Regions from separate parts of the Vibrio vulnificus NBRC 15645 genome, predicted to be linked through region 2. Evidence: predicted binding sites of a transcription regulator. Region 2 holds the regulator's gene; each other region holds the start of a gene.
The links. The regulator MetJ, encoded in region 2, represses methionine synthesis genes. The targets are predictions, from matches to a motif close to TTAGACNTNTANANGTCTAA.
Positions count from the first base shown of each region.

Region 1 (10,160 bases), 880 kb from region 2:
GGCGATATTTGCCCGGGCCAACGTGGCCGCATTCATAAACTGCTTCCTGCGATTGGTTTGATGTGGATGGCGGTCTCTTCCATTGAGATTGCTGCATTTTTAGTGGTGTTTGCCATTTTCTATTTCTACTCCAAAGTACAAACGGGCAAAACGCGTGATGCAGGGCCACTTTGGGTTCTCTACTTAGCCGATGGCTTAGCGGTGTCGTTTGTTGCGATTCAGGCGATGAAGCAACCCATGTGGGGGGCGTCTGTGGCGACGGTGATGATGGTGGTACTGCTTGGCGCGGCGTTTGCGCACTTGTTGTTAGTGATTGCTCGCTCACGTTTGCAAGCCTTCCACCGCATTTTGCCGTTTAGCGGTATTGTGGCGGCGATGGGCCTAGCGCTTTCGTTGCTGGCTGTTGCGTCTGGCTTTGATGAACAGGCACAGACTCAAGCCATCACCTTGATTCTCACCAGCCTAGCGCTGGTCATTGGCGGCATTGTGGTGTGGTGTTGGCATATTTTCACCGGAAAAACCGCCAGCAAACTTCAGCTTTCAACCTCGTGGCTGATGGTAGTGGCTGCCACCGTCTCTATGCAGATTTTGTTTGTGGTGAATGGATAAGTCTCATCTCTGACGAACATTCAAACATTTAGACCCGCTTCACTTTATCCACTTGAAATAGTGACTACGCTTAATAGAGATGTACCAACAAAGGAGCGTAGTCATGGATCTGAGTAACGTCGCCCGTTTAGACAGCATTATTCTACTGGGCATCGTCAACGAGAAGTTACGACTGGAATGCGACAGCTTTGAAGATCTGGTCAGCATGTACGAAATGGACGTTGAGCAAGTGGTTGGCAAACTGGATGGTTTGGGCTACCAATACGATCCGCTCACCAACCAATTCAAATCATACTCTCGCTAGTGATCATTCCCTTAAGCCATCTTGATGCCATCAAGATGGCTTTTGCATTGTTGTCTTGCCGTCGCAAAAAAGGCTTGAAGATAGCGTTTGTCTTTATCGGCATTGCGTGTGGCGGCAAACAGTCGTCGCCACAATCCCTTACCTAATGGAATACTGGTGATCAGCCCTTGGCGAGAAAATTCGCTGATCGCCCAGTTGGGCAAAGCCGCAACCCCCAAGCCGGCGGAAACCATCTGCACCAGCATCAGTGTGTTGTCTGCTTGTTTCCAGCGAGCGGGCTCGACACCGGCGGGCGCTAAAAAGTGTTTCACCACGTCTAAACGTTGTTTTTGTACCGGATAAGTCAACATGGTCTGATCGGCGAGATCGTCAGGTTGTAAGCGCTCTTTGCTTGCAAGAGGATGGTTGGTGGCGGTAATCAGGCGCATTTCAAAATCAAACAGTGGCTCGTAATGCACTTCAGAGCGAGGCTGGATATCGGACGTGATCACCAAATCCAGTTCACCAGCCATCAAAGCGGGTAGGGGCTCAAAGCCAAAACCGGAGGAAAAATCGAGGGTTACGCTCGGCCAGGTCAACTGATATTCCTTAAGAGCAGGCATGAGCCACTGGAAGCAGGAGTGGCATTCGATCGCCATGTGTAAGCGGCCATTCACGTCTTCTTTTAAGCTCGCCAACTCATTCTCTGCTCTGGCTAACTTTGGCAAAATCTCGTCGGCTAAGCGCAGCAAAATTTCCCCTTCTGAGGTGAACTTAACGGGGCGAGTTTTGCGCAAAAAGAGCTGACCACCAATGCGCGCTTCCAAATCTTTAATTTGATGCGAGAGCGCCGATTGAGTGAGATGCAGTGATGTCGCTGTGGCGGTTAATGAGCCTGTGTCTCGCAATGACGTTAGTGTTTTTAAGTGTTTTAGCTCAATCATGAATCCCTCTCAACCAATCGCTCGTTACATGAGCCTTTTTAACTTACCCAGTTTTTTTGGAGCTGTAAACATCTAGACGTCTATTTATTTTTTTGCTGATGTTTCTTTTCTTATGATGAATTTTTCTAATAAACAAGTTGAATAATTGGAGATTGTCGAAACGCGAGGTTAGCGAGATAGTTTAGCCATCCGGACATCTCGAGAGATGTGACGAATAAGATGTATTGCATCCGCTCAGCAGCCGTTTGTGAGCCGCCTAACCATCCCAGCATAGAAAAATTACGCATAGAAAAATAAGGAATTTGACATGACAACGACCACGCATATCCTCGGCTATCCCCGTATCGGCGAAAAACGCGAACTCAAATTTGCCCAAGAAAAATATTGGCGCGGTGAAATCGACCAAGCTGAACTGAAAAAAGTCGGTGCGAAGTTGCGCCACAAAAATTGGCAAACTCAAGCCTCAGCAGGGCTTAGCTTTGCCGTCGCAGGGGACTTCGCATGGTACGACCATGTTCTGACCACCACCTTGTTGCTTGGCCATGTGCCAAAACGCCATCGTCATGGCTTCCCCGATTTGGATACCTTGTTCCGAGTAGGCCGTGGTCAGTCGCAATCGAGCTGTCCTTGTCATGGTGCGGCCGCGTCAGACATGACGAAATGGTTCAACACCAACTATCACTACATCGTGCCAGAGTTCACGAAGGAGGACACCTTTGAAGTCAGCTGGCCGCAACTGTTTGAAGAAGTGAACGAAGCCGTACAAGCTGGCCACAAAGTAAAACCGGTGCTGCTTGGTCCACTGAGTTATCTCTACCTTGGGAAGGAAATTGAAGACGGATTTGACCGCTTAACACTGTTACCTCGTTTGCTCACCGCATACCAAGCGATTTTGGCCAAGTTGGCCAAGCAAGGTGTTGAATGGGTGCAAATTGATGAACCTATTCTTGCACTTGAGTTGGAAAAACCTTGGCTTGATGCATTTAAGCTTGCTTACCAAGTGATCCGCAGCGAGGTAAAAGTGCTGCTGACCACCTATTTTGACTCTGTGGTTGATACGCTCGATCGTATTGTCGAGCTCTCAGTGGACGGCCTTCATGTTGACCTTTCTGCCGCACCAGAGCAATTGGATGCGGTGCTGGCTAAGTTGCCGCAAAATTGGGTGCTGTCGCTCGGGGTTATCAATGGTCGGAATGTGTGGCGTTCGGACGTCAAAACGCAGCTAGCGCGACTTCAGCCGGTGAAAGTCGCATTGGGCGAGCGCCTTTGGATCGCCAGTTCATGTTCGCTGCTGCATTCACCGGTGGATTTAGATCTCGAAGCGGGTTTGTCTGCAGAAGTGCGTAGTTGGTTTGCTTTTGCTAAACAAAAAGTGTCGGAAGTGGTGCTACTGGGTAAAGCGCTGGATGGTGATGCGGCGGCGATTGCACAGTGTGAGGCGTACAGCCAGCCAATCCAAGCACGCAAGTCGGCTGCTCATGTACACAAAGCAACGGTGCAGTCACGAGTGAACGCGATTACCGCAGAGCTTGCACAGCGCAGTGTGCCTTATGCGGAACGTGCGCGACACCAAGCTGAGGTATTGCAGTTGCCGTTATTGCCAACCACGACGATTGGTTCTTTCCCGCAAACCAGTGAGATTCGTGTTCAGCGCAGTGCCTATCGCAGTGGTCAGCTTTCTTCAGCAGAGTATGAACAGGCGCTAAAGGGCCACATAGCGGATGCGGTAAAACGCCAAGAAGCGCTCGATCTCGATGTGCTTGTGCACGGTGAAGCGGAGCGCAACGACATGGTTGAGTATTTTGCTGAACACTTATCGGGCTTCCAAACCACGCAATTTGGTTGGGTGCAAAGCTACGGTTCGCGCTGTGTGAAACCTGCTATTGTGGTTGCTGATATTGAGCGTGAGCAGCCTATCACGGTGGGTTGGTCTACTTACGCGCAGTCGCTCACTTCAAAACAGATGAAAGGCATGCTGACAGGCCCGGTGACGATTCTATGCTGGACGTTCCCGCGTGAAGACATCAGCCGTAAAGCGATTGCCCAGCAACTGGCGTTGGCGCTTCGTGATGAGGTGTCGGACCTGCAAGATGCAGGCGTCAATATCATTCAAATTGATGAACCGGCGATTCGTGAAGGTCTGCCACTGAAAAAGCGTGATCATCAGAGTTACCTAGATTGGGCGGTCGAAGCGTTTCGCATTTCAGCAGCGAGTGCGAGGCCAGAAACGCAGATCCACACGCACATGTGCTACAGCGAGTTCAACGAAATCATTGAGTCGGTGGCGGCATTGGATGCCGATGTGATTACCATCGAAACGTCACGCTCGAATATGGAACTGCTTAAAGCATTTGAAGAGTTCAACTACCCAAATGAAATTGGTCCGGGTGTGTATGATATCCATTCACCAAACATTCCAAGCGAAGAGTGGATTGTCGATCTCGTGAAAAAAGCGGCGCAGAAGATCCCAGTAGAGCGCTTGTGGGTAAACCCAGACTGCGGTTTGAAAACACGCAACTGGCCAGAAACCGAAGCGGCGTTGGCAAACTTGGTGTCTGCAGCAAAACGCCTGAGAAACGAGTTAGCCGAGGAGACTAGCGCAGTGAATCACGAGGCAGTGGCAGTCGTAGAAACAGAAGCTTAAAGCGAGCGCGTAAAGAGACCGAATGAGTCATAAAACAAAAAGGGTTGGCATAGTGCCAACCCCTTTTTCGTTCTATCGCTGCTCAGTCTTACTGACAAGAGACAAAAGATTCAGTGGATTATTGCTGATCTTGAGTCGCTTGGATTGCAGTTAGAGCGATGGTGTAGACGATATCGTCGACTAGCGCGCCACGAGATAGGTCGTTTACAGGCTTGCGCATACCTTGCAGCATTGGACCGATAGAAACAAGGTCTGCTGAACGTTGTACCGCTTTGTAAGTCGTGTTACCCGTGTTGAGGTCTGGGAATACGAATACAGTCGCTTTACCTGCTACTGGAGAGTTAGGCGCTTTAGAAGCTGCCACGTTTTCCATGATCGCTGCGTCGTACTGCAGAGGACCGTCGATGATCAGATCAGGACGTTTCTCTTGAGCCAGTTTGGTCGCTTCACGTACTTTATCAACGTCTGCACCCTTACCAGATTCACCAGTAGAGTAAGAGATCATTGCTACGCGTGGGTCAATACCAAAGGCTGCAGCAGAATCCGCAGATTGAATCGCGATTTCTGCAAGCTGTTCTGCCGTTGGATCTGGGTTGATCGCACAGTCACCGTAAACCAGTACTTGATCAGGCAGAAGCATGAAGAATACAGAAGATACGATAGACGCATTTGGTGCAGTCTTGATAATTTGGAACGGAGGAACGATGGTGTTTGCCGTCGTGTGAACCGCACCAGAAACAAGACCGTCAACTTCATCGTTCTCAAGCATCATAGTGCCTAGGAACACAGAATCTTGCAGCTTCTCACGAGCCACAACTTCCGTCATGCCTTTCGAGCCACGTAGTTCAACAAGACGAGCAACGTAGTTTTCACGAATCGCGTCTGCATCGATGATCTTAACGCCAGCGCCCAGTTCAACACCTTGTTGTGCTGCCACGCGCTTGATCTCTTCAGGGTTACCTAGCAGCACACATTCTGCGATACCGCGTTCAGCACAGATCGCCGCCGCTTTCACAGTACGTGGCTCGTCACCTTCAGGAAGAACGATGCGTTTACCCGCTTTACGAGCAAGCTCAGTCAACTGGTAACGGAATGCTGGAGGACTTAGACGACGAGAACGCTCAGTACCTTCTGTCATTGACTCAATCCAGTTGCCATCGATGTGACCCGCAACGTGGTCGTTGATGAACTCGATACGCTCTTTATCGTCTGCAGGTACTTCTAGGCTGAAGCTCTGTAGATTGAGCGAAGTCTGCCAAGTGTTACCTTGTGCTTTGAAAATTGGAAGGCCACTTTCAAACGCTGGCTTACATAGCTTTTCGATCTCTGTAGGAATATCGTAACCGCCAGTCAGTAGTACCGCACCGATTTCCACGCCGTTCATTGCTGCTAGAGAAGCCGCAACGATAACGTCTGGACGGTCTGCAGAAGTCACAAGCAGTGAGCCTGGTTTGAAGTGCTCAATCATGTGTGGCAGAGAACGTGCACAGAAGGTGATGCTCTTAATACGACGAGTGTTGATGTCGCCTTCGTTGATCACTTCTGCTTTCAGGTGCTTCGCCATATCGATTGCGCGAGTTGCAATCAGGTTGATGCTCCATGGCACACAACCTAGAACGCGAATTGGGCTAGAGTTGAAGATTTGCATCACTTCTAGCTGGTTTTGTTTCGCGCTGTCTGCGTCATCAAAGATCTCTGATAGATCAGGACGCGTACGGCCTGCTTCATCAACTGGTGCGTTTAGCTTGTTGATGATAACACCAGAGATGTTTTTGTTTTTTGTGCCACCGAAGTTTGAACAAGCCACTTCGATACGCTCTTTTAGCTGTGCTGGGTTGTCAGTGCCTGGGGTCGCCACAAGAACAATTTCAGCACCAAGTGTTGCCGCGATTTCTGCGTTTACTTGGTTAGCAAATGGGTGCTTACGAGTAGGAACAAGACCTTCGATTAGCGTTACGTCTGCATCTTTATTAATTTGGTTGTAACGTTCTACAACCGTTTCTAGCAGTTCGTCCATGTTGTCGTTACCGATTAGGTTCTCAGCAACAGACATCAATAGGGGTTCGCCAATCTTCATATCGCTGTTTGCGCCAACGATAGTGGTAGTAAGATCAGGAAGATCACCGCCGCTACGTGGTTGTGCGATAGGCTTGTAGAAAGAAACTTTAACGCCTTTGCGCTCCATAGCGCGAAGAACACCCATGCTTACGCTAGTAAGACCAACACCAGCACTCGCAGGGATAAGCATAATAGTACGGGACATCAGAGAAAGTACCTTTAACTATTGGGGGATTTAAAGCTTTACTGCTTATGGTTTGGCGGACCAAACAATAGAAGTGAAGCCCCAGATTCTTTATCAAAAAGAAATCTGGCTAGCCTGAAGGCTAGCCAGAGAAGTCAATTAAAGACCTGCTAGGCGAGCAGTGTCTTCTGCAATAACGAGCTCTTCGTTAGTCGAGATAACCATTGCTGGGATACGGCTGTTTGCTGTTGTGATAACACCTTCGCCGCCGAAACGTGCTTTAAGGTTAGCTTCGCTGTCAACTTCGATACCGAAGATGCCTAGGCGGTTAAGAACCATTTCACGGATAGGTGCAGAGTTCTCACCGATACCACCAGTGAAAGTGATAGCATCTAGACGACCTTCTAGAGTAGCAGTGTAACCAGCTACGTATTTCGCTAGGCGGTGGCAGAATACGTCCATCGCACGCGTTGCTTCTTCTTTTTGACCGTAGTTGTCTTCAACGAAACGACAGTCAGAAGTCACTTCAGTTAGACCAGCAAGGCCAGACTCTTTGGTTAGCATAGTGTTGATTTTCTCAACAGAGTAGCCAAGAGTGTCGTGTAGGTGGAAGATGATCGCAGGATCGATGTCACCACAACGAGTACCCATTACTAGACCTTCAAGTGGCGTTAGACCCATTGAAGTATCAACAGATTGGCCGTTCTTCACTGCACAAACAGACGCACCGTTACCTAGGTGACAGTTGATGATGTTTACTTCTTCAACTGGTTTGTTTAGTAGGCCTGCAACTTCACGAGTGATGAATAGGTGTGAAGTACCGTGCATGCCGTAACGACGGATACCGTGCTCTTTGTAAAGGTTGTATGGAAGTGCGTATAGGTACGCTTCTTCTGGCATAGTTTGGTGGAAAGCGGTGTCAAACACAGCAACGTTTTTCAGTGCTGGGAAAGATTTTTGAGCGGCTTTGATACCAATGATGTGCGCAGGGTTGTGAAGAGGAGCAAGCGTTGCACAATCTTCAATACCTTTAAGAACTTCGTCAGTGATTAGAGCTGATTGAGTGAACTGCTCACCACCGTGTACTACGCGGTGACCGATTGCAGCTAGGTTTTCAGAAAGCTCTGGCTTAGAAGCAAGAATAGTTTCTACCATGAACGCTAGTGCTTCTTCGTGTGCTGCACCGTTACCTAGTTGAGCTTCGTGCTTACCATCAAGTTTCCACTTGATGCGAGCTTCAGGAAGGTGAAGACATTCAGCAAGACCTGAAAGATGCTCTGCACCATTCTCAGCATCAACAACAGCAAATTTAAGAGAAGAACTACCGCAGTTTAAAACTAAAACTAGCTTAGACATGTGTGACTACCTGTTATTCGTCTGATTAAAATCAGTAAGGATGAAAAATCATTCACAAGAATAGACGATGCAACCAAAGCTGCGCACTAATCTTGGTCAAAAAACTTTCAATTTCCGTATTTCTAAGAGAGAGGTGAACCCGTATCACCACTTTGCGATCCATTGCAGAAGGTCTTCAGAGTTGCTTAAATTGTAAATAACAGCAACAATGAGATTGAGGGTCTGCAAAGGATAGCGATAATAAGCAATGATAACAAAAAAAATTTGAAAGAATATTAACTTTCATCAATTTTTTGCGTTTTCAGTTGAAATCTTCAACTAATTTTTAGTGAGAGAGCAGTATGAACAATAAAGTCGGACTTGCCCACAGTCTGAGAGATGGGCAAAAGTACATGGATACTTGGCCGATGCGCAAAGAGCTGAGCGCAATCTTTCCTGAGCAAAGGATTATCAAAGCGACGCGTTTTGGTATTAAAGTGATGCCTGCGATAGCGGCCATCAGTGTCCTGACTCAAATGGCGTTCAACAATTATCAAGCTCTGCCTCAAGCGATTGTCATGGCTTTATTTGCATTGAGTTTGCCTTTGCAAGGAATGTGGTGGTTAGGCCATCGTTCCAATACTCAACTGCCACCGGCACTGGCCACGTGGTATCGAGAATTGCATCAGAAAATTGTCGAAAGTGGTTCGGCATTAGAACCGCTTAAATCCCGACCTCGCTACAAAGAGTTGGCGCATACCTTAAACCGCGCTTTCCGTCACTTAGATAAATCCGCGCTCGAGCGTTGGTTCTAAGTTTCCTCTTGTTCAAAAAAGATCGTTAACGGGCAGCCAATCGGGTTGCCCGTTTTGCTTTTGCCCGCTGAGTGACCGTCATTGATCTCTCGTTTTGTTGTATTTCTGTTAAATCCTGCTTTCCTAATAGAGAAGTTGCTGGTAATAATGTCATTCAGATGTACAAAAAGTGCACAAAAATAATTGCTTAACCTTGCTCATCCAGAGTGGAGGTTTCGTGATACCACACAACATCTCAACCTATGCTGAATTCAAGGAGTCAAGATGAAAGCAGGAAAACTGATCGCCACGGCCGTTCTTGCCGGTGCTGCTTTAATTTCTTCCCATTCTGTGATGGCAAAAATGGCCAAAGTTGCCGTTTCACAAATCGTTGAACACCCCGCACTTGATGCCACCCGACAAGGCCTTTTAGATGGACTAAAAGCAAAAGGGTATGTCGAAGGAGAAAACCTCGAGTTCGATTACAAAACGGCGCAAGGTAACCCAGCGATTGCGGTACAAATTGCTCGTCAGTTTGTGGGGGAAAGCCCGGATGTCTTAGTTGGCATCGCGACCCCAACGGCTCAGGCACTGGTGTCGGCCACGCGCTCTATACCAGTTGTTTTCACCGCAGTGACCGATCCGGTTGGCGCTAAACTGGTGAAATCCATGGAGCAACCTGGGAAAAACGTCACTGGTCTTTCCGATCTCTCACCCGTATCTCAGCACGTCGACCTGATTAAAGAGCTGTTGCCTAACGCCAAGGCGATTGGTGTAGTGTACAACCCAGGCGAAGCAAACGCGGTTACCTTGGTTGAGCTATTGAAGAAAAGCGCGGCAGAAAAAGGGTTAAAGGTGGTGGAATCGACAGCACTAAAAAGTGCGGATGTTCAATCTGCGACTCAAGCGATTGCTGCGAAATCTGACGTGATTTACGCTCCGACGGATAACACAGTGGCCAGTGCGATTGAAGGGATGATTGTTGCTGCCAATCAAGCGAAAAAACCGGTATTTGGTGGTGCAACTTCCTATGTTGAGAAAGGGGCAATCGCAGGCTTAGGTTTCGATTACTACCAAGTTGGAGTGCAAACGGCGGATTACGTTGCTGCGATCTTGGAAGGTCAAGAGCCAGGTAAGCTAGACGTAAAAGTGGCAACGGGATCAGATCTTGTTGTGAATCAAGGCACTGCAGAGAAATTAGGTATTACTATTCCAGCCTCTGTGCTTTCTCGAGCCACAGACGTCAAATAAAATCCTATCTAGGGCCGACGGAGATTCGGCCCTTTGTTAGAGCAGAATAAAGGAGTTG
Region 1 covers NZ_CP012881.1:2,703,745-2,713,904, forward strand. Annotated here, with positions in the region: gene AOT11_RS12495 (hypothetical protein) at 1-609, shown strand, start outside; gene AOT11_RS12500 (DUF4250 domain-containing protein) at 713-913, shown strand; gene metR (HTH-type transcriptional regulator MetR) at 925-1,836, opposite strand; gene metE (5-methyltetrahydropteroyltriglutamate--homocysteine S-methyltransferase) at 2,144-4,480, shown strand; gene pta (phosphate acetyltransferase) at 4,599-6,743, opposite strand; gene AOT11_RS12520 (acetate kinase) at 6,882-8,078, opposite strand; gene yfbV (terminus macrodomain insulation protein YfbV) at 8,420-8,872, shown strand; gene AOT11_RS12530 (ABC transporter substrate-binding protein) at 9,137-10,102, shown strand.
Region 1: the regulator MetJ is predicted to act here: its motif matches at 1,901-1,920, upstream of metE (5-methyltetrahydropteroyltriglutamate--homocysteine S-methyltransferase).

Region 2 (10,160 bases):
AGAGGTCAAGTTATCGATATGAACCGTCGGCAGTTCGAGGTCGGGGGCGAACTCGCAAGCCATGACCATCGGAGGAAGATTTTTCTGTTCTGGCTTGCTCACATCAAAAGGTAAGTCAGTACCAAGCAGTAGCATACCATCCGCTTGCTTGGTAAAAACGAGATTGACGAGTGAGCTTTCACGGCGCTTTTGTTGGCCGCTGTCACCGAGTAGAACCAAATATCCCTGCTCAATGGCGGCATCTTCAATGCCACGAATGATCTCTGTGTAGTAAGGATCACAAATGTCAGGAACGATCGCGACGATAGTGCGTGACTCGTTGCGGCGTAAATTGCGTGCCAGCGAATTTGGGGAATAACCAGCTTCCAACACCGCATCTTCCACACGCTTACGCGTTGTGGCGGATACTTTGTCTGGATTCATCAGCGCTCTCGAAACCGTTGCCGTTGAAACTCCTGCAAGCTGGGCAACATCCTTCATTGTCGCCATATACTAACCCTCTCAAAATGTTCGCCAATTATGACGTTTAGTTATTGTTCTGATTCGGAAAATAAAATCGAATTATGAGTTGCCTCGTTCTAATTTGAATAGTCTATTCAATTCTTTATTTAAAGTTACGGGCGAATTAACAAAATCCGCATTTCATTCGTGATGGTCATCACGTAAAGAAGCAAATTGTTGCAATTTTCAACGTTAGAGTGAGGTGGTAAACGTTTGCTAACTCAGATCCTGCGGCTCAATATCCAAGTTCCAACGTACTTTTTTTGCATCTGGTAACAAATCGATAGCAGGTTTCGTGCTCGAGAGTATTTTCTGCATCAAGGAACGATGTTGAGTTTGAAGCAGAAGCTGCCAGCGGTATTTGCCCGCACGTTTGGCCAGTGGGGCGGGTGTTGGGCCGAGCACGAGACAACTGTGATCAAACAAGGGATGAGACTCGAGAGTCATACGCACTTGGCGCAAGAATGTTTCGACGATTTCACTGTGATTGGCTTCTGCGCGAAATAGCGTTAGAAAACTAAACGGGGGAAGTTGGGCAATTTTCCGTTCTTCCAGTGCAGACTGCGCAAAGTGCCGGTAATCCTTGGTCAACAGAGCTTTGAGCAAAGTGTGTTCTGGATGGTGGGTTTGTAAGATCACTTCGCCAGGTTTGCTGGCACGCCCTGCTCGTCCTGCGACTTGAATAAACAACTGAGCCAATCGCTCGGACGCTCGGAAGTCACTGCTGTATAATGACCCATCAACATCCAATAGTGCCACTAACGTCACGTCTGGGAAATGATGGCCTTTAGCCAGCATTTGCGTGCCAATTAAAATTTGGTATTCCCCTTTGCGAATGGCTTCTAAAGCGCTTTCGAGGCTACCTTTGCGTCGTGTGCTATCGCGGTCGATGCGAATTGCTTTGTAGTCAGGAAACAGGGTCGTCAACTGGTTTTCCAGTTGCTCAGTGCCGACACCAACGGTCACCAGTTGTGTAGAGCCACAACCTTGGCACTGGTGAATAATAGGTTGTTGAGAGCCACAGTGGTGACAGCGGATTTCATTGCTGTACTGGTGATAAGTGTAATAGGCATCGCAGCGTTTGCACTCGGCAATCCAACCACATTCATGGCACATTAACGCTGGGGAGAAGCCTCGACGGTTGAGAAATAGCATCACCTGATTGCCCGCTTTTAAATGACGACGCATTTCAGCAATGAGTGGCGCTGAGAGGCCACTTTCCAGATAGAGCCCTTTGACATCCAGCACTTTATTGGTGGTTGGCACCGCCATTCCTGCTCGTTGGGTCAGCGAGAGATGATGATATTTGCCCGTAAGTGCGTTGTGTAAGGTTTCTAACGCGGGCGTGGCTGAACCGAGAACAATTGGAATGCCTTCTTTTGCCGCTCGCATCACAGCCACATCGCGAGCATGGTAACGCAGGCTATCTTGTTGTTTGTATGAAGCGTCGTGCTCTTCATCGACAATGATGATCCCTAGCTGGGCAAATGGGATCAGTAGTGCAGAGCGTGTACCAATGACAATGCCCGCCGCTTTGTCTCGTGCGGAAAGCCAAGCGTTGAGACGTTCAGTATCATTAAGACCAGAATGGATGACGGCGACTGGCACATCAAACCGTTGACGAAAACGATTGATGGTTTGTGGTGTTAAACCAATTTCAGGGACCAACACCAGGGCCTGTTTGCCTTGTTCCAAAATGGGTTTGATCAAGTTGAGATAAACTTCGGTTTTGCCTGAGCCTGTGACTCCTTCCAACAAATAACAGCCAAAGTCTGTCTGGCTGTTTACGGTGGCAATGGCAATGGCTTGCTCTTGGTTGAGTTTCGGCTTATCGACGGGATGTTCAATCGGATTCCCCCAACGAGTTAACTGTGGCGTTTTTTCTTCACAGGTGATCCAGCCTTTTTCTTCCAAGGTGCGTAAGGTTGTGGATGCCACTTCCTCATCGAGAAAGGCTTGGTGAGGCAGAGGGCCATTAGCAAGCATATTCAATACTTTCGCTTGCTTTATCGCGCGACTGTTTAGCCCTTGCATCAACTGGTTTTTGCCTAACTCGGTCAACTGCCATTCTTGTAGAGTCGCAAAGTCAGCCGCTTTACCTTTTCTTAGTGCAGCAGGGAGGGCGTTATGCAGTGTTTCACCTAGGGGATATTGGTAAAACTGGCTACACCAAAGTAATAAACTGTAGACGGAATCGGGCCAAATAGGACGATGATCCAACACTGCTTTAAGGGGTTTAAGTTGCTCGCGTGGAAAGTCTGATTCTTGAACTAAAGCGGTGACAATGCCAATCAAGGTTTGTCGTCCAAACGGCACACTCACGCGACCACCAATGATCGGAAAAAGGTGTCCAGGAACGAGATAATCAAATTGTTTATCGAGTGGCACTGGCAGCGCAACACGAGCAATGGATGGACGCATAACGTGGTGTTTCATGGCAAAAATAATGACTTACAGTCTAATGGAAGCGAGGTAGAAATACGAGAAAAGGGCATGCTCGAACAGAGAGAGGAAAACTGTATAAAAAACTAGCGGAAAATCGCGGAAATAGGTTGATTCGAAAGAGACGATTCATTACTATATCGCGCCTTAAGATATGGCTTTAATTCTATTTTAGCGGTATCTGAGTTTTATTTTTAACTGCGTGTGGTGTGCGGCAAAGACTCGTATAGCGACACGGCCTACTATTTGAGGTTATCCCATGAAAGCTGGTATCCATCCAGAATACAAAGCAGTAAACGCAACTTGTTCTTGCGGCAACTCTTTCGTTTTCAACTCTACTCTAGATAAAGAATCTATCCACCTAGACGTATGTGACAAGTGCCACCCATTCTACACTGGTAAGCAACGTATCGTTGATACAGGCGGCCGTGTTGATCGCTTCAACAAGCGTTTCGGTGCTCTATCAAGCGGTAAGAAATAATAGCGTTAGCTATTGCTGTTTGAGAAAAAAGGTCGCTTATGCGGCCTTTTTTGCATTCAGCGTCTAGGTGACGCTTTCTCTCAAGCACCCTCCCTTATGCCATCTGGTCTTACTTCTATCTTATTCACAATTTTTATAGATTTGCCTCGCAATCTTGGCTAGGAAGATTGACTTATATCAATTAGAATTTCTCTCTAAATTGAACAAAAAGGCAGAGTTTTTGTTCAAGCTAAAGTGTTCCCCCCTTTACCGTACACGCAAAAAGAGAATAACCATTTATGTCCGATGACAATAGCCAGCAAATGACCCCTGAAGAAGTACTTCGCCAACAAGCTCTTGATTATCATGCTTTGCCAACGGCGGGTAAAATTGCCGTCGCTCTAACCAAACCTGCGGAAACCGCTAAAGATCTTGCTTTAGCTTACAGTCCAGGTGTCGCAGAGCCGGTTCGCGAAATCGCACAGAACCCAGACAACGTTTACAAGTACACCTCAAAGGGAAATATGGTGGCCGTTATCTCTAACGGTACGGCAATTTTGGGCCTAGGTAATTTAGGTCCTTTGGCATCAAAGCCAGTAATGGAAGGGAAGGCGCTGCTGTTTAAGCGTTTTGCTGGTCTTGATTCTATCGATATCGAAGTGAAGCATCGCACCATCGACGAATTTGTGGATACGGTAGCGAACATTGCAGATACCTTTGGTGGTATCAACCTAGAAGACATCAAAGCCCCGGATTGTTTTGAAATTGAAAAACGTCTGATTGAGCGTTGCGATGTACCCGTTTTCCATGATGACCAACACGGTACGGCGATCGTGACTGCCGCTGGTATGCTGAATGCGATTGAGTTGCAGGGTAAAAAGTTGAACGAGTGTATTATCGTTTGTCTTGGCGCTGGGGCTGCTGCGGTGGCGTGTATGGAGCTGTTGATCAAATGTGGCGCGATGCGTGAAAAGATCTATATGCTGGATCGCAAAGGTGTGATTCATACACGTCGTGATGATCTCAACGAATACAAGCAACTGTTTGCCAACAATACAGACAAGCGCACACTAGAAGATGTTATCAGCGGTGCGGATCTCTTCCTTGGCGTGTCTGGTCCAAACCTAATGCCAGCAGAAGCGCTGAAGCTGATGGCGGATAAACCGGTTGTGTTTGCGTGTTCAAACCCTGATCCAGAGATCAAGCCAGAGCTGGCGCATGAAGTGCGCAGCGATCTTATTATGGGTACAGGACGCAGCGACTATCCAAACCAAGTGAACAACGTGTTGTGCTTCCCATTTATTTTCCGTGGTGCACTGGATGTTCGTGCTAGTGAAATTAATGATGAAATGAAGTTGGCAGCGGTTGAAGCGATTCGTCAATTGGCGAAAGAGCCAGTGCCAGAAGCGGTATTGAAAGCGGCAGGTGTTGAATCGCTCAGCTTTGGTCCGCAATACATTATTCCAAAACCAATGGATTCACGTTTGTTGCCTCGCGTGGCGAAAGCCGTTGCTCAGGCGGCCGTGGATACCGGTGTTGCTCGTATTCCAATGCCAGAAAACTACATGGCCGAGTAAATCATAGCCTAAACAAACGGGACGCTTTAAGCGTCCCGTTTTTGATCAGATACCACTTTCCCCGGTGTGGTAAAGCTAACGAGGTTTAGTCGTCATACGCTTCAAATTCAATACCCATCGCCGTCATTAATTCTTTGGCTTCTGTTGGGATATCATCCGGGCGATCCTTTCTGAGATCTTCATCCGTCGGCAGTGGCTGGCCTGTGTACGCATGCAGGAATGCCTCACACAACAACTCACTGTTTGTTGCGTGGCGTAGGTTGTTAATTTGACGACGAGTACGTTCATCCGTCAGAACTTTTAGTACTTTAAGCGGGATAGAAACGGTAATTTTTTTTACTTGCTCGCTTTTCTTTCCATGCTCTGCGTATGGACTTATGTATTCGCCATTCCAGTCAGCCATTGCGCACCTTCAGAGTAATAATCGGTTAATAAAAATTGTAAGCGGAGATTTTAGCTGGATTTACCGCCATAAGCAAAGACATATGGACGTCTAGAAGTGTTGACGTCTTAAATTTTGATGGTTAAAGTGACAACTATTAATGGAGAGGAAGGCGTCCGATAACAGTAGCGCATTCTTATTAAGAATTCATCTTCGCAGAAAGGAAACATCATGAGTCACCACAAGCCAGCTACGATTGCCGTTAGAACGGGCATCGAATCCGATACTCAATACCGTGCCGTTGTGCCACCGATCTATTTGTCGACGAACTATGGTTTCTCTGCCTTTGGTGAAGTGCCTAAATACGACTATACCCGCTCAGGCAACCCCAATCGTGGCTTACTAGAGCAAGCGTTGTTTGAGCTTGAGTCTGGTAAAGGTGCGGTGGTTACAAACTGCGGGACATCGGCACTCAACTTGTGGGTTTCTGCTTTTTTAAGTCCTGACGATCTTATTGTAGCCCCTCATGATTGTTATGGCGGTACCTACCGTCTTTTCAATACTCGAGCGAAGAAAGGGGATTTTAAAGTCCGCTTTGTCGACCAATCCGACAGTGCTGCACTGGATGCAGCGTTAGCGCTTAACCCTAAGTTGGTGTTGCTTGAAACACCTTCCAACCCGCTCGTGCGTGTGGTGGACATCGCGGAAGTGTGTGAGAAAGCCCATAAAGTGGGTGCGTTGGTGGCGGTCGATAACACCTTTTTGACACCGGTGTACCAAAAGCCTTTGGAGCTGGGGGCAGACTTTGTGATTCACTCGACAACCAAGTACATCAATGGGCATTCTGATGTGATTGGCGGTGTGGTGATCACAAAAACCGAAGAGCACGCAACAGAGCTAGCATGGTGGGGGAACTGCCTTGGTGCAACTGGCACGCCATTTGACAGCTATATGACGCTGCGTGGCATCCGCACCTTGGGGGCACGTATGCGCGTGCATGAAGAAAGTTCGCAACAAATCCTCTCTTATCTGCAAACTCAAGAGTTAGTCGGCACCATTTATCACCCGAGTTTGCCAGCGCATCCCGGCCATGAGGTTGCTAAAAAGCAGCAATCGGGCTTTGGCTCGATGTTGAGCTTTGAATTTGCTGGCAGCTTCGAGCAATTGAAAGTGTTTGTGAAAGCGCTAGATTTATTTTCATTAGCGGAGTCACTTGGTGGTGTCGAAAGTTTGGTTTGTCATCCTGCTTCCATGACTCATCGTGCGATGGGAGAGGAAGCGCTCGCAGAGGCTGGCGTCACGCAACAGTTATTGCGTTTATCCGTGGGGCTGGAAGATGCGCAAGATCTGATTGCTGACCTCAAGCAGGCCTTTCAACAAGCGAAGGAGAGCTGTTAATGAGTCAAGTTCGACAACTGCACAAATTTGGTGGAAGCAGCCTTGCGGATCCGGATTGCTATCGTCGTGTGGTGAACATCCTCAAAGAGTACTCGGGTGACAACGATTTAGTGGTGGTGTCGGCAGCGGGTAAAACCACCAACCGCTTAATTGAATTTAGTGAGGCGCTGGAGAAGGACGGCCGTTTGGCTCACGAAGCATTGCAAGCTTTGCGTCAATATCAAACCGGCTTGGTGGAAGCACTGATCGCGTCGAACCAGCGTAGCGAGCTGCTTGATCAACTTGCTGATGAGTTCAGCACGTTGGCCGAGCTCTCCGCACCACTCACCACCGCGCAAAAAGCAGCGATCTTAGGCCATGGAGAAGTGTGGTCGTCGCGTCTACTGGCTGCGTTGTTGAACCAACATGATCTCGCTGCGGTGGCTCAGGACGCGCGTGCGTTTTTACGGGCTGAAACAGGCACCCAACCTGAAGTGGATCGAGCTCGTTCTTATCCTCTGATTAAAGAAGTGTTGGCGCAGCACTCACATCGCCGTGTGGTGATCACCGGCTTTATGGCGCAAAACCAAGCAGGCGAAACGGTCTTATTAGGGCGCAATGGCTCTGACTACTCTGCTACCGTGATTGGTGCGCTGGCGGAAGTGGCTAAAGTGACGATTTGGAGTGATGTGGCTGGGGTGTACAGCGCCGACCCTCGTTTGGTCAGTGACGCTTGTTTGCTGCCGTTACTGCGTTTGGATGAAGCCAGTGAACTTGCGCGCTTAGCCGCTCCAGTCCTGCATAGCCGAACATTACAGCCAGTGGCACAAAGTGCCACCGAGCTTAATCTGCGTTGCAGTTACACGCCTGAGTCAGGTTCTACCCGTATTGAACGCGTGTTGGCGTCTGGGCGCGGTGCCAAAATTATCACCTCGCTTGATGATGTTATGTTAGTGCAGTTGAACTTCTCTGCCGGTCATGACTTTGAGCGCCAGCAGCAAGAGGTATTGCGTGCACTCAAACGCGCGCAGTTGGAACCATTGGCGTTTGAAGCACAAAAAGATCAATTTAAGCTGCGCTTAGCGTATACCACAGAAATTGCTGGTGGCGCTTTGGCACATCTGCAAGAGTTGGGTTTGGCCGCCGAGATCAAGCTGAAAGAGGGTTTTTCGCTGGTCGCCGCTGTCGGGGCTGGAGTCACGAACAATGCCAGCCATTGTTTTGGGTTCTACCAACAACTGAAACACTCTCCTGTGGAGTTCATTTCTGAAGCTGAATCAGGATTGAGTTTGGTTGCGGTGATGCGCCGAGTCGATATTCCGGTACTGGTGAAAGCGATCCATACCCAACTGTTTCAAGCCCAGAAGCGTGTGGCATTGGCTCTGTGTGGTAAAGGTAATATCGGATCCAGTTGGTTATCTCTGTTTGCGCAGCAGAAAAGTGAGTTGGAAAAACGCCATGGTATGAACTTTGAGTTGGTGGCCGTGGTGGATAGCCAAACTTATCTGTTCAATGAACAAGGTTTAGATGCCGCAGCAGTACATGCGCATTTTGATGATGACTCGGTACCGAATGATGGGGCCAATTGGTTACAACGATTGAGTTCAATCCAAGACTATGACGAAGTGGTGGTGTTGGATGTCACGGCCAGCCGCGAGTTGGCAGCGCAATATTTGGATATTGCCCATCAAGGTATGCACCTCATTTCCGCGAATAAAATTGCGGGCTCAGCGAGCAGCGATTACTACTACCAAGTGCAAGATGCCTTCAGCAAAATTGGCCGTCATTGGTTGTATAACGCAACTGTGGGTGCTGGCTTACCGATTAATCACACGGTGAGAGATTTACGCGAAAGTGGTGATGAAATCGTGGCACTTTCTGGCATCTTCTCTGGCACGCTCTCTTGGCTGTTCCAGCAGTTTGATGGTTCAGTACCGTTTGCAGAGCTGGTTGATTTAGCTTGGCAGCAAGGGCTCACTGAACCGGATCCTCGCAGCGATTTGGATGGATCAGATGTGATGCGTAAGCTGGTGATCTTGGCTCGCGAATCAGGCTTAGACATTGAGCCTGAAAACGTGAAAGTGGAATCTTTGGTGCCTGAAGAGCTTAAAGAACTGTCTCTTGACGATTTCTTTGACCAAGCCCACTTATTGAGTGAGCGTTTGCAAGAACGTCTCACTAAGGCGCAGCGTCAAGATCAGGTGCTACGCTATGTTGCTCGTCTAGAAAAAAATGGTAAAGCTCGTGTCAGTGTTGAAGCGCTACAAAGAGAGCATGCTTTGGCGAACTTGTTGCCGTGTGACAATATCTTTGCCATTGAGAGTAAATGGTATCGTGATAATCCTTTAGTAATTCGTGGCCCGGGGGCTGGGCGTGAAGTGACTGCTGGCGCAATTCAGTCTGATCTCAATCGCTTAGCTGGCTTGTTCTAAGATAAGACGGATGATTTGATAGGGACCCAAGCGGTCCCTTTTTTCTACTTGAACTATGCTCATTATGAACTTGAGAAAAATTCATAATCACAAGGTTGACATTAAATCGTATTCAATACATTCTGTGGACATATAGACGTCTAAACGTCGATTTAAGGATTGAGATTTATTTTGTGGCGAAGGGTCACAGGGAGAGGAAGATGGGATACACGCACGCTAGTCATATCGACGCTTTAAATCAGAATATCGCTGAGTTATCAGACAATATCAATGTTTCCTTTGAGTTTTTTCCGCCAAGTACGCCGCAAATGGAAGAAACGTTGTGGAATTCGGTACATCGTTTAAAAACACTGCAGCCTAAGTTTGTTTCTGTGACTTACGGTGCGAATTCAGGTGAGCGTGATCGCACACACTCAATCATTAAAGAGATCAAAGCGCAGACGGGCTTAGTTGCTGCTCCACACTTAACCTGTATTGATGCCAGCCGTGAAGAGTTGATCAATATTGCCAACGACTATTGGGCGAATGGCATTAAAAATATCGTGGCACTGCGAGGTGATATTCCTCCTGGTGGTGGTGCGCCAGATATGTATGCGTCGGATTTGGTGACGCTACTTAAGTCATTGCACGATTTTGATATTTCAGTGGCAGCGTTTCCAGAAGTGCACCCAGAAGCGAAAAGCGCTCAAGCGGATCTGCTCAATCTAAAACGTAAAGTGGATGCCGGAGCAAACCGTGCAATCACACAGTTCTTTTTTGATGTAGAAAGTTACTTACGTTTCCGCGATCGCTGTGTGGCGGCAGGCATTGACGTTGAAATTGTCCCTGGCATTCTCCCAGTTTCTAACTTCAAGCAAGCTTCTCGCTTTGCTGCGCAGAATAACGTTAAAGTGCCTGGTTGGATGGCAAAGCAGTTTGAAGGCTTAGAGGATGATCCTGTGACGCGTCAGCTTGTGGGTGCAAGTCAGGCCATTGATATGGTTCGTATC
Region 2 covers NZ_CP012881.1:1,824,099-1,834,258, forward strand. Annotated here, with positions in the region: gene cytR (DNA-binding transcriptional regulator CytR) at 1-489, opposite strand, end outside; gene priA (primosomal protein N') at 718-2,922, opposite strand; gene rpmE (50S ribosomal protein L31) at 3,203-3,424, shown strand; gene AOT11_RS08550 (malic enzyme-like NAD(P)-binding protein) at 3,703-4,980, shown strand; gene metJ (met regulon transcriptional regulator MetJ) at 5,066-5,383, opposite strand; gene AOT11_RS08560 (O-succinylhomoserine (thiol)-lyase) at 5,594-6,760, shown strand; gene AOT11_RS08565 (bifunctional aspartate kinase/homoserine dehydrogenase II) at 6,760-9,171, shown strand; gene metF (methylenetetrahydrofolate reductase) at 9,372-10,160, shown strand, end outside.

Region 3 (10,160 bases), 1.5 Mb from region 2:
TTTACTGTGCATGAAGAAGGCGGCCTGTTTGGTTCCGAATATTTTGATATGAGCTACGTCACGGCTCAGCAAGCGATTGTACTGGATACAGGTGGCCCAATTGGCTCTATTGTCACGGCAGCACCTGGCCAACAGAAAATCGTCGCTACGATTAAAGGTCGCCCTGCTCACGCAGGTTTGGCGCCAGAAGAAGGCATCAGTGCCATTATGGTAGCCGCCGATGCCATCAATCAAATGAAACTGCTGCGTATTGACTCGGAAACGACTGCCAATATTGGTTCGGTTCACGGCGGTCAGGCGACAAACATTGTCATGCCAGAGTTGAAAATTGTTGCGGAAGCTCGCTCGCTCAATGCAGAAAAGCTCGATGCACAAGTCGAGCACATGATCACGACTTTTGAGCGTGTCGCCGAAGAACATGGTGCGAAAGTGGAGATTGAATCGAGCCGCGCGTACAACGCGTTTGTGCTTAGCGATGACCATCCTCACGTCGTGGAAATTAAGCAAGCTTTTGCGGACATTGGTGTAGACGCCATAACCAAAGGCACTGGAGGCGGTAGTGATGCTAATAACTTCAATGCCAAGGGTTTAACGACGGTCAATCTGTCGACCGGCATGTCAAAAGTACACACAACAGAAGAGTTCATTGCCATTGCGGACATGGTCAAAATCACCGAATTTTTGACTCACTACTTAGCCAAGTAATCCCTTTGACGCACTGGCCCTGCCAGTGCGTTTTCTCTGTTATTTGTTTCCTCTCATATTAGTTTCCTCTTAAACCCAAAGTCTGATCACCCATTCCGTTGAAAGTTCTTTAGATCTCGCAAAGCAATGAAACGAGAGTTTATCTTTCATGGATTTATCGATAATCATCACATTTAGTTGCTATTCAAATGATTACTATGCATTTAGTTTTAATTAATAACGTGATAATCAAATGAAAAAGACCCTTTTAACCAGTGCAATTGCGCTCTCCCTGACTTTTCCAGCCCTCGCCGCGAATGGCGATATCCATAACGTCACTATTCTCGGCACATCTGACCTTCACGGCCATTTTATGCCTTGGGACTACGCCGCGGACAAACTCAATATGAGCGGCAGCCTGAGCCAAATCGCCACCAAAGTAAAAGCGATTCGCCAAGAACAAAATAACGTCATTTTGGTCGACGCAGGTGACACCATTCAAGGCAACTTTGTCGAAACGTTTAAAGAAGAGCCGATCGATCCAATGATGCTCGGCTTCAATGAGATGAACTATGACGTTTGGGTATTAGGCAATCATGAGTTTGATTTTGGCTTGAACGTGCTTAATCGCTCTCTCACCCAATTCAAAGGCACCTCTCTGGCAGGCAACATTCAACGCCCTGATGGCAACCCGTTTTTGCCGGGTTACACCATCATTGAGCGTGGTGGGATAAAAATCGGCGTGATCGGAATGGACACGCCCATGACGCAAGTCTTCGCTGAAGGAACCAATCGCCTTGAAGGGATGACCTTCACCAACCCGACGCTGGAAGTGAAAAAAATCGTCAAGCAGATTGAGGGCAAAGTCGATGCGATTGTACTAGTTGCCCACATGGGCCTAGACAATGAAAACGACATCGCAGACACCGGTGTCACCGACATTGCCAACGGAAATCCAGAGCTTGATGCCATTGTGGCCGGCCACATGCATACGCGCATTGATAAAGCCGTGGTCAATGGCGTCATCATCACCGAGCCCGACAAATATGGCCGCGCGCTGTCACGCATTGACTTGCAGTTTGAAGAGCAAAATGGCCAATTCACCTTGATCAACAAAGACAGCTACACCTACAAGATCAAGGGCATCGATTCGGATGACAAAATGGAATCACTCTACGAACCGTATCACAAGCGTCTGCGTGAAATGGCCAACCGCGAAGTAGCGCAGCTAACTGGCGTCAACTTAGTACCAGAAAACGACATTCGCGGTATCCCGCAAGTGCATATTCAAGACACAGGGATCAGCGCTCTTTTCCAAGAAGCAAGTTTTTTCTATGCACCTCAAGCCAACGTCATTGCACTGCAAATTGACAATGACAACGCCAAGCTGGACGTAGGCCCAATCAAAGCTAAAGACATCGCGTACAACTACCAATATGCAGGCGGTGAGATCACGGTTTACCAAATGACAGGCAAAGAGTTGAAACAGTACATGGAGTGGTCTGCTGGTTACTTCAATTCGGTGCAACCGGGGGATGTGACATACAGCTTCAATCCTGAAAGACGCGCCTCAAAGTACTCAACCAACGACTTCTTCGCGGGCGTCACCTACACCATCGACTTAACTCAGCCAGCAGGCCAGCGCATTACTGATCTCAAGTTTGCCGATGGCAAACCCGTGTTAGACGACAGCGAGATTCGCCTCGGCATGAACAGCTACCGTATGGGCCATTTGACCCAAAAAGGCGGTGTGTTAGAGGGCCAAACTTTCCCTGTTCTGTTTGATACCGAAGCAAAATATGGAGAGGAACAAGGCACCATCCGAAATCTCACCATCCGCTACCTCACCGAGCAGAAACAAGGACAATACGTTGGCCAACCGATGCAACGCTGGAAACTCTCTGGTTTGCAGGGGTTTGAGAAAGAAGGGGCGATCGTCAAACAGTTGATCAACAAAGGCAAAATCGATGTACCTGCCAGTGAAGATGGCCGCTACACCAACATTGCTTCAATAAATGTCAAAGCACTGGTGTTCACTAATCCACAGGCTAAAAACGAAGCCATTACTTCTCGCCTTGCTAAAATTGAGGAAGCATATCCTGCTGAGAAACAACATCTTAAACGCGAGTTGATCCTCATCGAAGCCCTGAACCCATAAACCACGTCTGTGCACCTCTTAGTAGGTGCACATTTTTCTCTCGCAAAATTGTCACAATAAAATTTCCTTTCGCCCCCTTTTGCCTGTCGACATCACAAAAAAAATAGGATAGGTTTAGATGTATAGACGTCCAAAAGAGATTAGCTTAGGGAGAAAGCTGTGCCTATTCGTATTCCAGATCAATTACCAGCGGCAGATGTTTTGCGAACTGAAAACATCTTCGTCATGAGTGAAACTCGTGCCGCCAAGCAAGAAATTCGTCCGCTGAGGGTACTGATTCTCAATTTGATGCCGAAAAAAATTGAGACAGAAACTCAGTTTTTACGCCTGCTCTCTAACAGCCCTCTCCAGGTCAATGTCGAGCTGCTGCGTATTGACGATCGCCCGAGCAAAAACACCCCGACTGAACATCTCGACAATTTTTATCGTCAATTCGAGATGGTGAAAAACCGTAACTTTGATGGATTGATCATCACAGGTGCGCCGCTAGGCTTGGTGCAGTTTGAAGATGTGATTTATTGGGATCACCTCAAAACCATCATGGAATGGGCGAAATCACACGTTACCTCAACTCTGTATGTCTGTTGGGCTGCGCAAGCAGGCCTGAAATTGCTTTACAATTTGCCAAAGCAGACACGTAAAGAGAAGCTCTCTGGCGTGTATCACCACCGTATTCACAAACCTTATCATCCGGTTTTACGTGGCTTTGATGATTCCTTTTTGGCCCCCCATTCTCGCTACGCCGATTTTTCGCCAGAGTATCTCGCAGAACACACCGATTTGGATATTCTCGCGACGTCTGACGATGCAGGCGTTTACCTAGCCACCACCAAAGACAAGCGCAACGTCTTTGTTACTGGCCACCCAGAATATGACCCGCACACGCTGCACAATGAATACATTCGCGATTTGGGTGAAGGCATGGAACCGGCAATTCCGGTTAACTACTACCCCAATGACAACCCAGATAATCCGCCAATTGCAAGCTGGCGTAGCCACGGACACCTGCTTTTCTCGAACTGGTTGAACTATTGCGTTTACCAACAAACGCCTTACGATCTCGATCATTTCAGCGAAGACGCGTTCACCAAAGACGAATAGCGCCACACGATATCAAACCTTTTTTACAACAGGTCGCCTTTGAGGCGGCCTGTTGTCGTTTATGCAAAGTGACTCGCATTGTCGATGTCGATTGATAGGCAATAGACCCCAAGGATTTATCATCTCTTCAGGCCACATTAAAAAGAACGAAAACGATGAAAAAACAAACTCTTCTTTTGCCGCAATTGGTAGCACTTACCCTTTTGACCGGGTGTGTCACAGTCACTGAAGGCCAAGCACAAAAAGATCCGGACCCAATTGGCATGGCAGAATCTCGCATTGCCTTGGGGCTTGGCTATCTCGAAAATGGCGCGATGATCAAAGCCCATGACAACTTACAACAAGCCCTGACACACGCTCCTGATTATTACCGAGCACAGCTTTCCATGGCCCACTACTACGAGCGTGTCGGTGAAAACGGCAAAGCTGAAGATATTTATCAAAAATCGGCTCGTCAGCACCCCAAAAACGGCAACGTATTGAACAACTACGGCACGTTTTTATGCAAAAAGGGCGAGTATGACAAAGCGGATCGTTTGTTTAATCGTGCTATTGAGCAGCCATACTACTACTTGATTCCTGCCAGCTATGAAAACGCCGCTTTTTGTGCTCTGAAGGCGGGAGAAAATGTAAAAGCGCAAACCTATTTTACTCGTGCAATTGACTACGACCCACACCGCCCTAAATCCATTTTGAACCTAGCGAAGCTGGAAGTGGATGCTGGTAACTACACCCAAGCACGCCTACGTTTGATGCGCTTCCACCAAAGCTATGGGCTGCAAATCCCCTCGCTTAAACTGATGATCGATTTAGAAGACAAAGCAGGTAATGTGGCGTTGGTGAAAAAGTATCAGAGTGAATTGGACAAATTGACGGCCCGCCAAGGCTAACGAGTGCTGGCGTGTGAAATCAAAAGGCGCGACCAACAAAAACCTCTGCCCAAAAAGCAGAGGTTTTTTTATGGTTTTACCGCCCACATTACTCAACGTCTTGACGTTGAGTTGCGGATTTTGTAGCGATCTTTTCGGTGCGTATTGCGTAACTTACGCACCTTCGTTTTTCTCTTAATCGTCAGATATTCACGGTAAATAATCCGAATAAACGCAACTAAGCCAATGATGAGCAGAATGGTAAAAACGCTCAGGAAGCTTTCACACAACCAATCTGGCTGACAGGGTAGATAAATTTCAAAATCCATCGCATGCCCTCCTATTACGCAACCTATTCGTTTTTAACTCGGGATAATGGTCTCCATCACCCTCGCAGTTTTATCCACTCCCCTCTTTGTTGTTTGTCCATAAATGACCAAGCAACAAAGCGACTGACCTTTTGTCCTTGGCTCATTTCGACGACACGAATACTGCGTACACCTAATTTTTCCAACTGTTTACGTAGAGGTCTTACGTTGTCTTTCTTCGAAACGAGCGTACTGAACCACAAAACCTGATGGGCAAAACGCTCACTTTCGTTCGCCATGCGCTTCAAGAAGGAGGATTCTCCACCTTGGCACCACAACTCAGAATTTTGACCTCCGAAGTTAAGTATAGGTTTGTTTTTCGAGATTTTTTGTGAACCAGCTTTTGCTGTTACACCTTTTTTCAAACGGTTGGCAGCGAGGTTGTCTAATTTTCGTTGTGTGCCAAACGCCGCTTCCTGCGCCGAAGCGTGAAATGGCGGGTTGCATGTCGTCACATGAAAGTAGTCTGTGGGGCCAATAATGCCTTGGAAAATATGCTGAGACTGGTCTTGCAATTTGAGATCAAGCTGCCCCTGCAGTACAGGGTTAGAGTCGGCAATACGCTGCGCGGACTCAATCGATTTAGGGTCAACATCACTACCGGTGTAAGACCAACGATAGTCACAAATCGCAATAATGGGATAGATGGCGTTTGCACCAACACCGATGTCCAACGCCTGAACTTTCTCATGAGGAAATTTACCTTTCACCTCTCCTTCCAAGAGCTCCGCTAGACGATGGATGTAATCCGCACGCCCTGGGATTGGTGGGCACAAGTAGCCTGCTGGGATGTCCCAATTTGCCACTTGATAGTAAGCACTGAGCAGCGCTTTATTGAGCATTTTTACCGCAGTTGAATCTGAAAAAGAGATACTCGCCTCCCCTTTAGGATTTTTGATCACAAAAGGAGCAAGCGATGGCAGCGCCTGCGTTAACTTAGCAAAATCGTAACGCCCTTGATGTTTGTTGCGCGAATGCAGCCCAGCACGCGTGACTTTGACAAAATCACAACTCGATTCAGACATATTGAGATCACAACTTTTTTTCTTGTGCGGTGTTGGGGCTCGTTTCGCAGACTCTAATGGTTTGGCTGATTTTCGTTTGTTCGTCATTATTTTTTTGCTTCCTGAGCTTTTAAATCGAGGTAAATCATAAACAGACGAGCATCCAGCTCCAGTTGGTGATAGTCCGGCTCCATGTAGCAGCAAAGAGAGTAAAAGGCTTTATCATGCTCTTTCTCTTTAATGTGCGCCAGTTCGTGCACAACCAACATGCGCAGCAAAGGCTCCGGCGCCTCTTTAAATACGTTGGCAATGCGAATCTCATTTTTCGATTTTAGTTTTCCGCCGTGGTTGCGAGACACGACACTGTGCAAGCCGAGGGCATTGTTAATCAGATGAATTTTTCCGTCGTACACCACTTTACTGATGGGGCCCGTTTTCTTCATAAACTGGTTTTTGATCTGCATCGCGTAGTCAAACAACGCTTTTTCGCTGCGAATGTCGTGACGTGCTGGGTAGCGTTTATCAAACCAAGGAATTAAACGTTGCGACTCAATCAATTGGGCCACTTGCTGCACGATATGCTGCGGGTAACCCTGAATGTAGCGAAGTGACGGATGCATCATGGAATCAGACCTGATCATTTTTCAAAGCGCGCTAGTTTACCTGACTCCGCCCCTTGATTCATCGCTTTTTCTTTTCGTCCGCAGCGAAATTGGCTACACTTGCGCCCCTTTTCATTACATGGCAAGACAAGATGAAACGTGTCGTCCTCTATATCAAAGACAAATGTCCACACTGCAAAGATGCGCAGCGCTATCTGGATAGCAAAGGCATTCAATACCGCTTGTGTAATGCCAAGATGCATCGCGGCCGTAAAGAGCTCGACGCGATTGGTGCGCGCTCTGTGCCAGTACTTAAAATCGGTGACCGCTTGATGATTGGTTGGAACCCGAAGAACTTTGAACGCATGTATGGCGATAAGTGATCACAGCTAAACATACTGCTTTATAAATTCGATAAAGGTGCGATCCGCCACCGAAAGATAGCCGCCACGTCGCCAAGCCAGTGCTAGGTTGAGGGTGACGGGCGGAGAAAATGGCACGCCGACCACGCCACTCTCATTCTCGGTCACCAGTTGAAGCAATGCTGTAATGGCAAACTCTCGCTTTACGATCTTCAAAATCAATGGCAATAGATTGGTTTCAAAAGAATACTGCATTTCAATGCCATGCTGCTGGCTAAAATGATCGAGAAAATCGCGGTGGAAATAACCCGATTTGAACATCACCAGTTCATGTTGAAAGAATTCTTCAAAGGTGAGTGATGCTCGTTGCGATAACGGATGCTCGCTGCCGACAACCGCCATCATCTGGCTAGAGAATAGGTGGTCGATTTCTAAATCGTCCGGTACGTCGTTTTCCGTGATCACACCAATGTCCAAATCCCCATCAAGCAGCATCTTACGAATCGACTGCGTCCCCGCTTCAATCAGTGTCAGTTTGAGGTTGGGATAATGGCTTTTAAAGGCCATTAAAATTTCTGGAAAGAAATAGCTGCCCATCATGCTTGGCGCACCGAGGCGCACCTCACCTTTCTCAAGCCCCTTCAGTTCATTCATCGCCAACTCCGCATCATGCAGTTGCTGTACGACTCGTTTGGCATGTTCATACAAGGTTTGCCCTTCCGTTGTCAGTGCGATCTGTTTGTCATCACGTTTAAATAGAGTCACACCGAGGCTTTGTTCGAGCTTTTTGATTGAGACACTCAAGGCAGGCTGCGCGATATGCAGAGACTGAGCTGCACGAGTGAAATTTTTCTCTTCGGCCACCGCCAAAAATTGTTTGAGTTGTTTCGATTCCATCTAGATCAAAAATATATCGTCATCATATTTTTAATATATTTTGTTTATCACGATGTGACTGATACTGTGCTCACAAATCAGTAGGAGAATTAAGATGTACGAACTCGGCAGCTCTCAGTATCGCCATATCACCATTGCCTTGGCACTCGGTTCGTTTTTAGTTTTCTGTAATCTTTACCTCTTTCAACCCATGCTGCCCAAATTGGCCTTGGAATACGCGGTATCGGAAACACAGGTAAACTGGGTCTTTGCCGCCACCACACTGGGCTTATCCCTCAGCCTTGTTCCCATGGCGGTGTTGTCTGAAAAAATAGGCCGACGCACGGTCATGTTAGCAGGCTTGTTCACCATCCCTCTTTGTAGCGCAGCACTGTTGCTCAATGACTCTTTCTTATTTGTGGTTCTGTGTCGAGCCCTGCTTGGCGTTGCGCTCGCAGCCTTTGCCGCTGTTGCGGTGGCGTATATGGCGGAAGAGTTACACCCAAAAGCGTTTAGCCACGCGATCGGTGGTTATATCGCCGCCAATTCACTTGGCGGTATTAGCGGACGAATCAGTGGCGGTTTGATGTCCGACTGGTTTGGTACCACGGTCGCGATTGAGGTGATGCTGCTCTTCACGCTACTGGGCGTGATTGCGGTGAGCTTTTTGCTGCCCAAGCAGAAACATTTCTCCCCCAGCACTCACAGCTTATGGCAACACAATCAGACCATCGTCCAGCACCTGCGTCACACCCGAGTTTGGTTGGCGATGGTGATCGGCGGACTCAATTTTGCCCTTTTCGTTAACCTCTATTCCGTGATGGGATTTCGCCTGGTGGCAGAGCCGCATGGCCTACCCGTTGGCCTCGCTTCATTGATTTTTTTGTGTTACCTCGGCGGTACCATCAGCTCCAAATACACCGGCAAATGGAATCAACATTTTCATCCGGTCAGCGGCATGTTACTGGGTGCGGCGATCAGTTTATTTGGCATGCTAATCACCTCGATTGAACACTTAGCCGCCATGTTTATCGGTTTAGTGCTGATTTCCTTCGGCGCTTTTTTCACGCACACTTTGGCGTATGGATGGGTTGGACAAAAAGCCACTCACGCGAAAGCAACGGCAACCGCGATGTATCTGGTGCACTACTATGTGGGCGGTAGCCTTGGCGGGTTCTTCTTGCTCTATTGCTGGCAACATTGGCAATGGAATGGCGTGATCATCGCGGCGTCGAGTATGTATGTGTTGCTGTTTGCGGTGATACTGCAACTGAAAAAGCCCAAATACGCGTGCATAGAAGAGAGCTTGGTCAAGCATCCTTGAGTCGTCAAAGGGGATAGGATTGAACCCCACGAGTGGTTATACTGCCCCCTCAACACGCAATAGAATACGACCATGACTCAAAGCTCAACACAACAAACCATTCATCAAGAAGTGAACCAATGGCTCAACGATGTGGTGATTGGTTTAAATCTCTGCCCATTCGCCGCCAAACCGCAGCGCAATCAGCAAATCAAAATCCACGTCAGTGAGGCCGACAATGAAGAGTTGTTGCTGCAAGATATTCTCAGCTTGCTGATGGAGCTCGATCAAACGGAGCCCAGTGAGTTAGAAACCACGCTGGTTGTTATCCCTAACATGCTCAGCGATTTTTGGGATTACAATCTTTTCATCGATTGGGTGGAAGCCTTGATCAAACAACAAGATTGGGAAGGCGTTTTCCAAGTGGCCACCTTCCATCCGGACTACTGTTTTGGTGGTGCCGAGCCAGAAGACGATGAAAACCTCACCAATCGCTCACCTTATCCGATTTTTCATCTCATTCGAGAAGAAAGCATGGAAAAGGTACTGCGCCACTATCCAGATCCTGAATCGATCCCAGATACCAACATTGCTCGTGTTTCAGCGCTCAATGAAGAAGAGCGTAAAAAGCTGTTCCCTTATCTTTTTCGCTAAACAGCATAGGGCAAAGAGCATCAACCAAACCTGAGGCAGCGACCATGCGCACTGTGCCACAAGTGCCGCTGCTTCAATTGGCAAGGGGATAGAGCTTACCTCTCGGCTCTGGTATCATTCGCCCTTACGTAAAACTATTGGAAAAACACATGCAATTGTCTCAACTTACCCAAGACATT
Region 3 covers NZ_CP012881.1:76,258-86,417, forward strand. Annotated here, with positions in the region: gene AOT11_RS00290 (M20/M25/M40 family metallo-hydrolase) at 1-705, shown strand, start outside; gene AOT11_RS00295 (bifunctional metallophosphatase/5'-nucleotidase) at 938-2,842, shown strand; gene metA (homoserine O-acetyltransferase MetA) at 3,002-3,943, shown strand; gene pilW (type IV pilus biogenesis/stability protein PilW) at 4,099-4,833, shown strand; gene AOT11_RS00310 (hypothetical protein) at 4,926-5,141, opposite strand; gene rlmF (23S rRNA (adenine(1618)-N(6))-methyltransferase RlmF) at 5,198-6,292, opposite strand; gene AOT11_RS00320 (YgjP-like metallopeptidase domain-containing protein) at 6,292-6,804, opposite strand; gene AOT11_RS00325 (glutaredoxin family protein) at 6,939-7,169, shown strand; gene AOT11_RS00330 (LysR family transcriptional regulator) at 7,176-8,045, opposite strand; gene AOT11_RS00335 (MFS transporter) at 8,140-9,348, shown strand; gene AOT11_RS00340 (DUF1415 domain-containing protein) at 9,421-9,981, shown strand; gene AOT11_RS00345 (nucleoside triphosphate pyrophosphohydrolase family protein) at 10,131-10,160, shown strand, end outside.
Region 3: the regulator MetJ is predicted to act here: its motif matches at 2,957-2,976, upstream of metA (homoserine O-acetyltransferase MetA).